DNA from 3 places in the Diaphorobacter sp. MNS-0 genome. Region 3 is predicted to be linked to each of the others. Evidence: predicted binding sites of a transcription regulator. Region 3 holds the regulator's gene; each other region holds the start of a gene.

Region 1 (2,262 bases), 1.8 Mb from region 3:
CGCCGCGGTGGATGAGTGGACCGCCGCGGGCCGCCAGCGCTTTGGCAACCTGATCGCCACGCGCCTGCCCGTGCTGCAGCTGCAGCACCACCCGCTGCCATACCCGCCCGATGCCGGCGTGCGCAGCATGCCGCGCCTGTGCAGCGTGCTCACCGTGCAGGACCCCGCGCTGGGCCCGGTGCGCGTGATGACCACGCACCTGGAGTACTACTCCAAGCCCCAGCGCATGGCGCAGGCGCTGGCGCTGCGTGCGCTGCACCTGCAGGCCTGCGCGCAGGCCGCGCAGCCGCCGCAGGGCCTGGCCGACGGCTCGCCGTTCCAGCCCAAGGCGCACACGCCCCATGCCGTGCTGTGCGGCGACTTCAACCTGCAGGCGCACGAGCCTGAATACGCCGTGCTGGCCGCTGCGCTGGCGGACGAGGAGGGCGCGACCGCGGGCCAGGCAGGCCAGCCCCCGTTGTGGGATGCATGGCGACTGCTGCACCCCGACGCGCCGCAGCCGCCCACGTTTTGCGTGTTCGACCAGACCTATGCGCCGCAGCCGCTGGCCTGTGACTTCATCTGGGTCAGTGATTCGCTGAGGAGCCGGGTGCGCGCGGTGCGGGTCGATGGCGTGACGCAGGCATCAGACCACCAGCCCGTGCTGCTGGTGCTGGAATGAGTGGCCGCGCGGTCAGGCCGGCTGTGATGCGGCGGGCTGCTGCTGTGCAGGCGCCTCGCCGGCCGAAGGCGGCTCCCACTCGGCCCAGTCGGGGCCGAACAGCTCCGCCGGATGCTGGCTGCGTTCCGATCCGTTGCCGCACTGCATGGCATCGGCGGCGCAGTAGCGGTCGCAGCCCCAGCACGTGCGCTCGGGATGTGCGGGGTTCAGCGGAAACTTCTTGGCCATGGGGCAGGGCAGTTATCAAGGGGATGCAGTCACTGTCGTTACCCGACCCCGGTAGGGTTTTGATGTACATCAAGCCATTTCCGCGCGGGGCAGCTCGTACGATGCAGCCCTTTGGATGAATCACCCCGCCTGAACACGCCATGGGACTGCTGCAAACCGCCAAGCAATGGGCGCGTGCGCTCAAGCGCGACGTGCTCGTCGTCTACCTGGCTGCGCGCGATCCGCGTAACCCCTGGGCGCTGCGCCTGCTGGCGCTGGCCGTGGCTGCCTATGCGCTGAGCCCCATCGACCTGGTGCCTGATTTCATTCCCGTGTTGGGCTATCTGGACGACCTGCTCATCGTGCCCCTGGGCCTGGCGCTGGTGCTGCGCCTGCTGCCGCCGCCGGTGCTGCTGGCCGCGGCGATCATCATCATGCTGTGGGTGCTGCTGGCTGTGCTGCTCTTCGCCTGGTGGCGTGGCCGGTAAGGTCGCGGCAGCGGTGGCGTGTGCGGCTGCGACTATGCTCGGCAGTTGTCCCTCTTCTTCGTCTGAAAGCCTTTGCACATGCTGATGGGTCTAGCCGCCAACCGTTTGCACCACCATACCGAAGACGGTGCGCTGTTCGCCTTCCTGCGCGCCTGCGAGGCGGGCATACGGGAACTGCGGCTGGGCCTGCACACCGTGGGCCGCACCCATGATGCGATCGCCGCCGCCGGCATGCTGCAGGGCTACCGGCCGCTGGTGCGCTACCCCTATGGGCGCGAGGGCGGGTTGATGAAGCTCGTGGCCGAGGTGGTGGGCATGCCCGAGCCGGGCCGCACGCTGGACGGCGCCATCTACCTCATCGACCCGGTGGACCCGTCGTCCATCTTCCCGGAGGCGCTGGCGCTCAAGCGCCAGTGCGTGATCCACGGCAAGCCGTTCCTGTCCACGGTGGCCAGCGCGCGCGACTGGGTGGAGATGGAGCGCATGCATGCCGGCCTGTCGGCCGACCGCAACGCCGACCGCTTCCATGACTACGGCGCGCAGACGCTGGCGCTGATCGCCCACGATGCGATGAAGTCCGCCATGCTGGACTTTGCGGCGCGCAACTTCGAGCTGCTCTCGCGCTTTCGCCAGCGCGTGGCCACGGGCACCACGGGCCAGCGCCTGAACGAACTGGCCTGGGCGCGCGGCTGGCCCGCCGATATGCCCTGGGTGCAGCGCTTCAACAGCGGCCCGCTGGGCGGCGACGCGCAGATTGCCGACTGGGTGCTGCAGCGGCGCTGCCACCGCGCCATCTTCTTCGAGGACCCGCACGTGGCGCGCCAGCACGAGGCCGACATCCAGCTGCTGGAGCGCGCCGTGACCACCGCCACGCACGACGCGGTATGCACCACCTCGCCGCAGGTG
Region 2 (2,262 bases), 1.1 Mb from region 3:
AGGCTGCGCAGGTCCCAGCCTTGCGAGGCAAACAGGCACAGGTACAGCCGACCCTCCATGGACAGGCGCGCGCGGTTGCAGTCGCCGCAGAAGGCCTGCGTGACGCTGCTGATCACGCCCACTTCGCCCAAGCGCGGGTCGTGGCGACCGTCGGGGCCGGCGTAGCCCCAACGCTTGGCGGTCTCGCCGGTGGACTGCGCGGCCAGCGGCACCAGCGGCAGCTCGGCCTGCAGCTGCGCGATGACCTCGGCGGAGGGCAGCACCTCATCCATGCGCCAGCCGTTGGTGGCGCCCACGTCCATGTATTCGATGAAGCGCAGCGTGATGCCGGTGCCGCGAAAGTGGCGCGCCATCGCCGGGATCTCGTGGTCGTTGGTGCCGCGCTTGACCACCATGTTGACCTTGATGTGCTCCAGGCCCACCGCCTGCGCGGCCTCGATACCGGCGAGTACGTCGGCCACCGGAAAGTCCACGTCGTTCATGCGGCGGAACACGTCGTCCTGCAGGCTGTCCAGGCTCACGGTGACGCGCCGCAGGCCCGCGGCCTTGAGGGCGCGCGCCTTGCGCGCCAGCAGCGATCCATTGGTGGTCAGCGTGAGGTCGGGCACGCGGCCCTCCAGCGTGCGCAGTTCCGCCAACTGGGCAACCAGGTTCTCCAGGTCCTTGCGCAGCAGCGGCTCGCCGCCGGTGAGGCGGATCTTGCGCACGCCATGCGCCATGAACAGGCGCGCCAGCCGCGTGATCTCTTCAAAGCTCAGCAGGTCGCTGTGCGGCAGGTAGCGGTAGTGCTTGTCGAACACTTCCTTGGGCATGCAGTAGCCGCAGCGGAAGTTGCAGCGGTCCGTCACGCTGATGCGCAGGTCGCGCAAGGGACGGGAGAGCGTGTCCTGCAGCAGTCCGGTAGCGGGTGCCGCGGCCAGGAGCGCGGGGGGCTGCAGCACCTTGCTGCGCTGGTCCACGAGGGGAATGACACGTTCAGCCATGGCGAAATTGTGCCCCATCGGCGTCGTAGGGGTATGGCGGCTGCCCGCTAAATTGATGTTGATCAATTTGCTGTCACGGCAGCGACATGAGGTGCCTTTGACCAGTGTCATAGGGGGCGCGGGAGGGCGATTTGAGAATACGGCGCATGCAGAACCAACGCCCAGTCCCCACCCCTTCCTCCGTCGCCGCCTGCCGGCGCGGCCGCCGCACCGCTGTGCGCGCGCTGGCCACCGTGTTGCTGGTGCCGGCCCTGCCGCTGTCGGCCCAGGCGCGCATGGCCCTGGCCACGGCCATCAACCGCACGGCGCGCTTTCGGGCGCTGTCCCAGCGCACCGCCAAGGTCTACGGCCAGCTGTACCTGAACGTGGGTGCCGCGCGCGCCCGCGATGCGCTGGAACACACCCGCCGGCAGGTGCATTCCGGCTTTGAGGACATGGACCGCCAGAGCTGGCCGCCCGAGGTGGCGCGGCTGCTGGCGGACGTGCGCCGCAACGCGGACCGCCTGGACGCGCTCACGGCCCAGGCGCCGACGAAGGAGGGCTTTCAGGCCGTGTCGGCCCAGGCCGACCAGATGCTGGCTGCCGCCAACACCACCACCGAGGCCCTCGAGCGGCTGGCCCAGGCGCCCACGGCACGCCTGGTCAATACCGCCGGGCGCCAGCGCATGCTGTCGCAGCGCCTGGCCAAGAACTATGAGCTGTTGGCCGCTGGCCTTGACAGCCGCACGGTGCGCGAGCAGATGACGGGCGACGCCGATGAGTTCCAGCGTGCCCTCGCGCAGTTGAACAAGGCGCCCATCTCCACCCCGGCCATCCGCTCGGCACTGGAACTGGGCCAGGCGCAGTGGGTGTTTTTCGAGGCCGCCCTCAAGCGCCAGCCAGACCCGCGCGGCCTGGAAAACGTGGCCACCACCAGCGAGCGCCTGCTGGAGGTTACGGACAGCTTGACTTCGCTGTACGAGGTGGCCCTGCAGGACGTGCTGGGCTGACCCCCTGCGGCCACAAGAGCAACTGCGTGTCTCATCGGCGCGGCGCGCGGCTGCACCGCCTTTCCCAGGGGAGGGAAGGCCGACGTGGCTGGGCTGGTTGCACCGCTGGGCAGCAGCTGTGGCGCGCGGGACACGGCCTTGGCTCGACCGCCCAGCCGCGAGTCCCCGGCGGATGTGCCACGCCACTCTCCACTCGCTCTACTAACCAGGGCTGGCTAACCAGGGGTTGGCGCAGGCCGTCCGTCGGGCCGAGCCGTTCAAGCGCTATTCATCCTCCGCGAGTGGCCGGA
Region 3 (2,262 bases):
GCCAACATGGACACCTTGGCCGAAGCCATGGGCAACTCGGCCGTGATGATGCGTCGCTGCGACTTGAAGCGTTCTGGCAAGTGAGCGTACGCATACAGCGCGATCCGGTCTGGCCGCAACTCGGCTACCTGCTCCAAGGTGCGATCAAACGACTCCGGTGTCTGGCGCGGCAGCCCGTAGATCAAATCCACGTTCACCGATTCAAACCCGAGCTTCCGAGCCGCATCGACCAACGCGAACACCTTTTCGGCAGGCTGAATGCGGTGCACGGCCTTTTGTACTTCAGGGTCGAAATCCTGCACGCCAAAGCTCAGGCGATTGAAACCCAGCTCCGCCAACAATCCCAGCCGCGCTTCATCCACGGTCCGGGGGTCCACTTCTATGGAGTACTCCCCCCCAGGAACAAGGACGAAACTGCGCCTCAGCATGCCCATCAGTTCGCGCAAACCGTCATCCGTCAGAAAAGTAGGCGTGCCGCCGCCGAAATGCAGCTGGCTCACATGCTGACCCACACCGCAGTGCGCCGTATGCAGGTCGATTTCACGGCTGAGGTAACGCAAGTAGACCTCTGCCCGCTCTGGATGCCGGGTAATGATTTTGTTACACGCGCAGTAATAGCACAGCGATTCACAAAACGGGATGTGGACATAAAGCGACAAAGGCATCGCCTTGGCTACCGACCCCACGCGACGCTGCTGCAGCGCAAGGATGTATTCCCGCTCGCCAAAAGCCTCGACAAAACGATCAGCAGTCGGATAAGAGGTGTAGCGCGGCCCTGGGACGTCAAAGCGACGCAGGAGCTCTGTTGTAACAACGGTCATGACGGGATTCCTTGCACTTTCATATCACTGTGCCGTAGAGTCCCCCATGAGTCCTTGACGTTGATCAAGCGCCCATAAGGTCCTTGTGGCGACAATTTGACTTCGGCTCAAAGTCGTCCAACGGCCTACGGCATTCCATGTCTCCCAGCCGTTCAGAGGTAAGCTCAAGCCATGAACAGGGTTCCCATGCATACGAATCTCCAGACCATCAAAGTTGCCTGCTCAAACTGCAATCTGCGTGAGCTGTGCATGCCCGTGGGTCTGGACGACCAGCAACTCAAGCGCATCGATGACATTGTTGCTGTACGACGCAAGATCAAGCGTGGCGGCACGCTTTTCCGGAACGGTGAACCCTTCACATCCCTTTTTGCTATCCGCACCGGATTCTTCAAGACCTGTGTCGCCACCGAAGACGGTCGCGACCAAGTGACAGGTTTTCAAATGGCGGGCGAGATCATCGGCCTGGATGGCATCGTGAGCGACCGTCACACTTGCGATGCGGTAGCGCTTGAAGACGCCGAAGTATGCGTCATGCCTTTCGATCGTATTGAAGAGTTGTCGCGCGAAGTAACGGCACTACAGCACCATGTGCACAAGATCATGAGCCGCGAGATTGTTCGCGAGCATGGGGTCATGCTGTTGCTGGGGAGTATGCGTGCCGAGGAACGCCTTGCCGCATTCCTGTTGAATCTCGTACAACGCTTGCATGCCCGGGGTTTCTCACAATCCGAATTGGTGCTGCGCATGACACGCGAAGAGATCGGCAGCTACCTGGGATTGAAACTGGAAACCGTCAGCCGCACGTTTTCGAAGTTCGTGGAAGAAGGTATTGTGGAAGTAAAACAGCGCCATGTGCGCATCGTCGATACCGATGCGCTGAAGCGAATTGTCAACAGCCAGCAAGCCTGCCATTAACAGGCTGCTGAAATACTCCCCAGCGTCCGAACCTGTTCAGCGGCTGTAGCCGCATTTTTCCGTATCCTGAAAATCAGCCCCTCAAAATCGCCTGCTTTCAGTCGCAAAGCACGGTTTTTTGCCCCTTTTGCCTTTACACCTGCCCCTGCAGACGGATTAGCCCCAGGCTGCGCAGTCGCGTGAGGTTGTAGCCCGCCATCGTCAGCACAAACAGCTGATCAACCTTCTTGATCCCGCGCACCACCACCTGACGCATGTGCCCCACCGTCTTGGCCCAGCCAAAGCCTTGTTCGATCAGCTTTCTCTTTTGCTGGGAGATGGCGTAGCCTTCGCTGTCTGCAATCGCGTCAGGAACTGCCGACTGGCGCCCTGATTTGTTCTGCGCCACATGGGGCAGCACGTTCATCTCTTGCAGCGCGTCGATGAACTCCCTGGCGTCGTAACCCTTGTCTGCGCCCAGCGTGATCGTGATGGGGTCATCGCCGGGCAGTGCCTGTCGCGCATCGTTGATCATGGCCTTGGCCGC

What was found. The regulator FNR, encoded in region 3, switches genes on or off when oxygen is low (the NO sensors DNR and NnrR bind a similar motif). The targets are predictions, from matches to a motif close to TTGATNNNNATCAA.
Region 1: a site for FNR is predicted at 949-962, ahead of K2L43_RS14230 (DUF3079 domain-containing protein). Genes of this name have one in related genera too.
Region 2: a site for FNR is predicted at 1,036-1,049, ahead of K2L43_RS10895 (type IV pili methyl-accepting chemotaxis transducer N-terminal domain-containing protein). Genes of this name have one in related genera too.

Annotation. Positions count from the first base shown of each region.
Region 1 is NZ_CP080761.1:2,973,916-2,976,177, reverse strand. It holds gene K2L43_RS14235 (endonuclease/exonuclease/phosphatase family protein) at 1-661, shown strand, start outside; gene K2L43_RS14230 (DUF3079 domain-containing protein) at 674-889, opposite strand; gene K2L43_RS14225 (YkvA family protein) at 1,030-1,356, shown strand; gene K2L43_RS14220 (methylglyoxal synthase) at 1,435-2,262, shown strand, end outside.
Region 2 is NZ_CP080761.1:2,292,875-2,295,136, reverse strand. It holds gene moaA (GTP 3',8-cyclase MoaA) at 1-983, opposite strand, end outside; gene K2L43_RS10895 (type IV pili methyl-accepting chemotaxis transducer N-terminal domain-containing protein) at 1,130-1,972, shown strand.
Region 3 is NZ_CP080761.1:1,169,492-1,171,753, reverse strand. It holds gene hemN (oxygen-independent coproporphyrinogen III oxidase) at 1-821, opposite strand, end outside; gene fnr (fumarate/nitrate reduction transcriptional regulator Fnr) at 993-1,736, shown strand; gene K2L43_RS05590 (IS5 family transposase) at 1,870-2,262, opposite strand, start outside.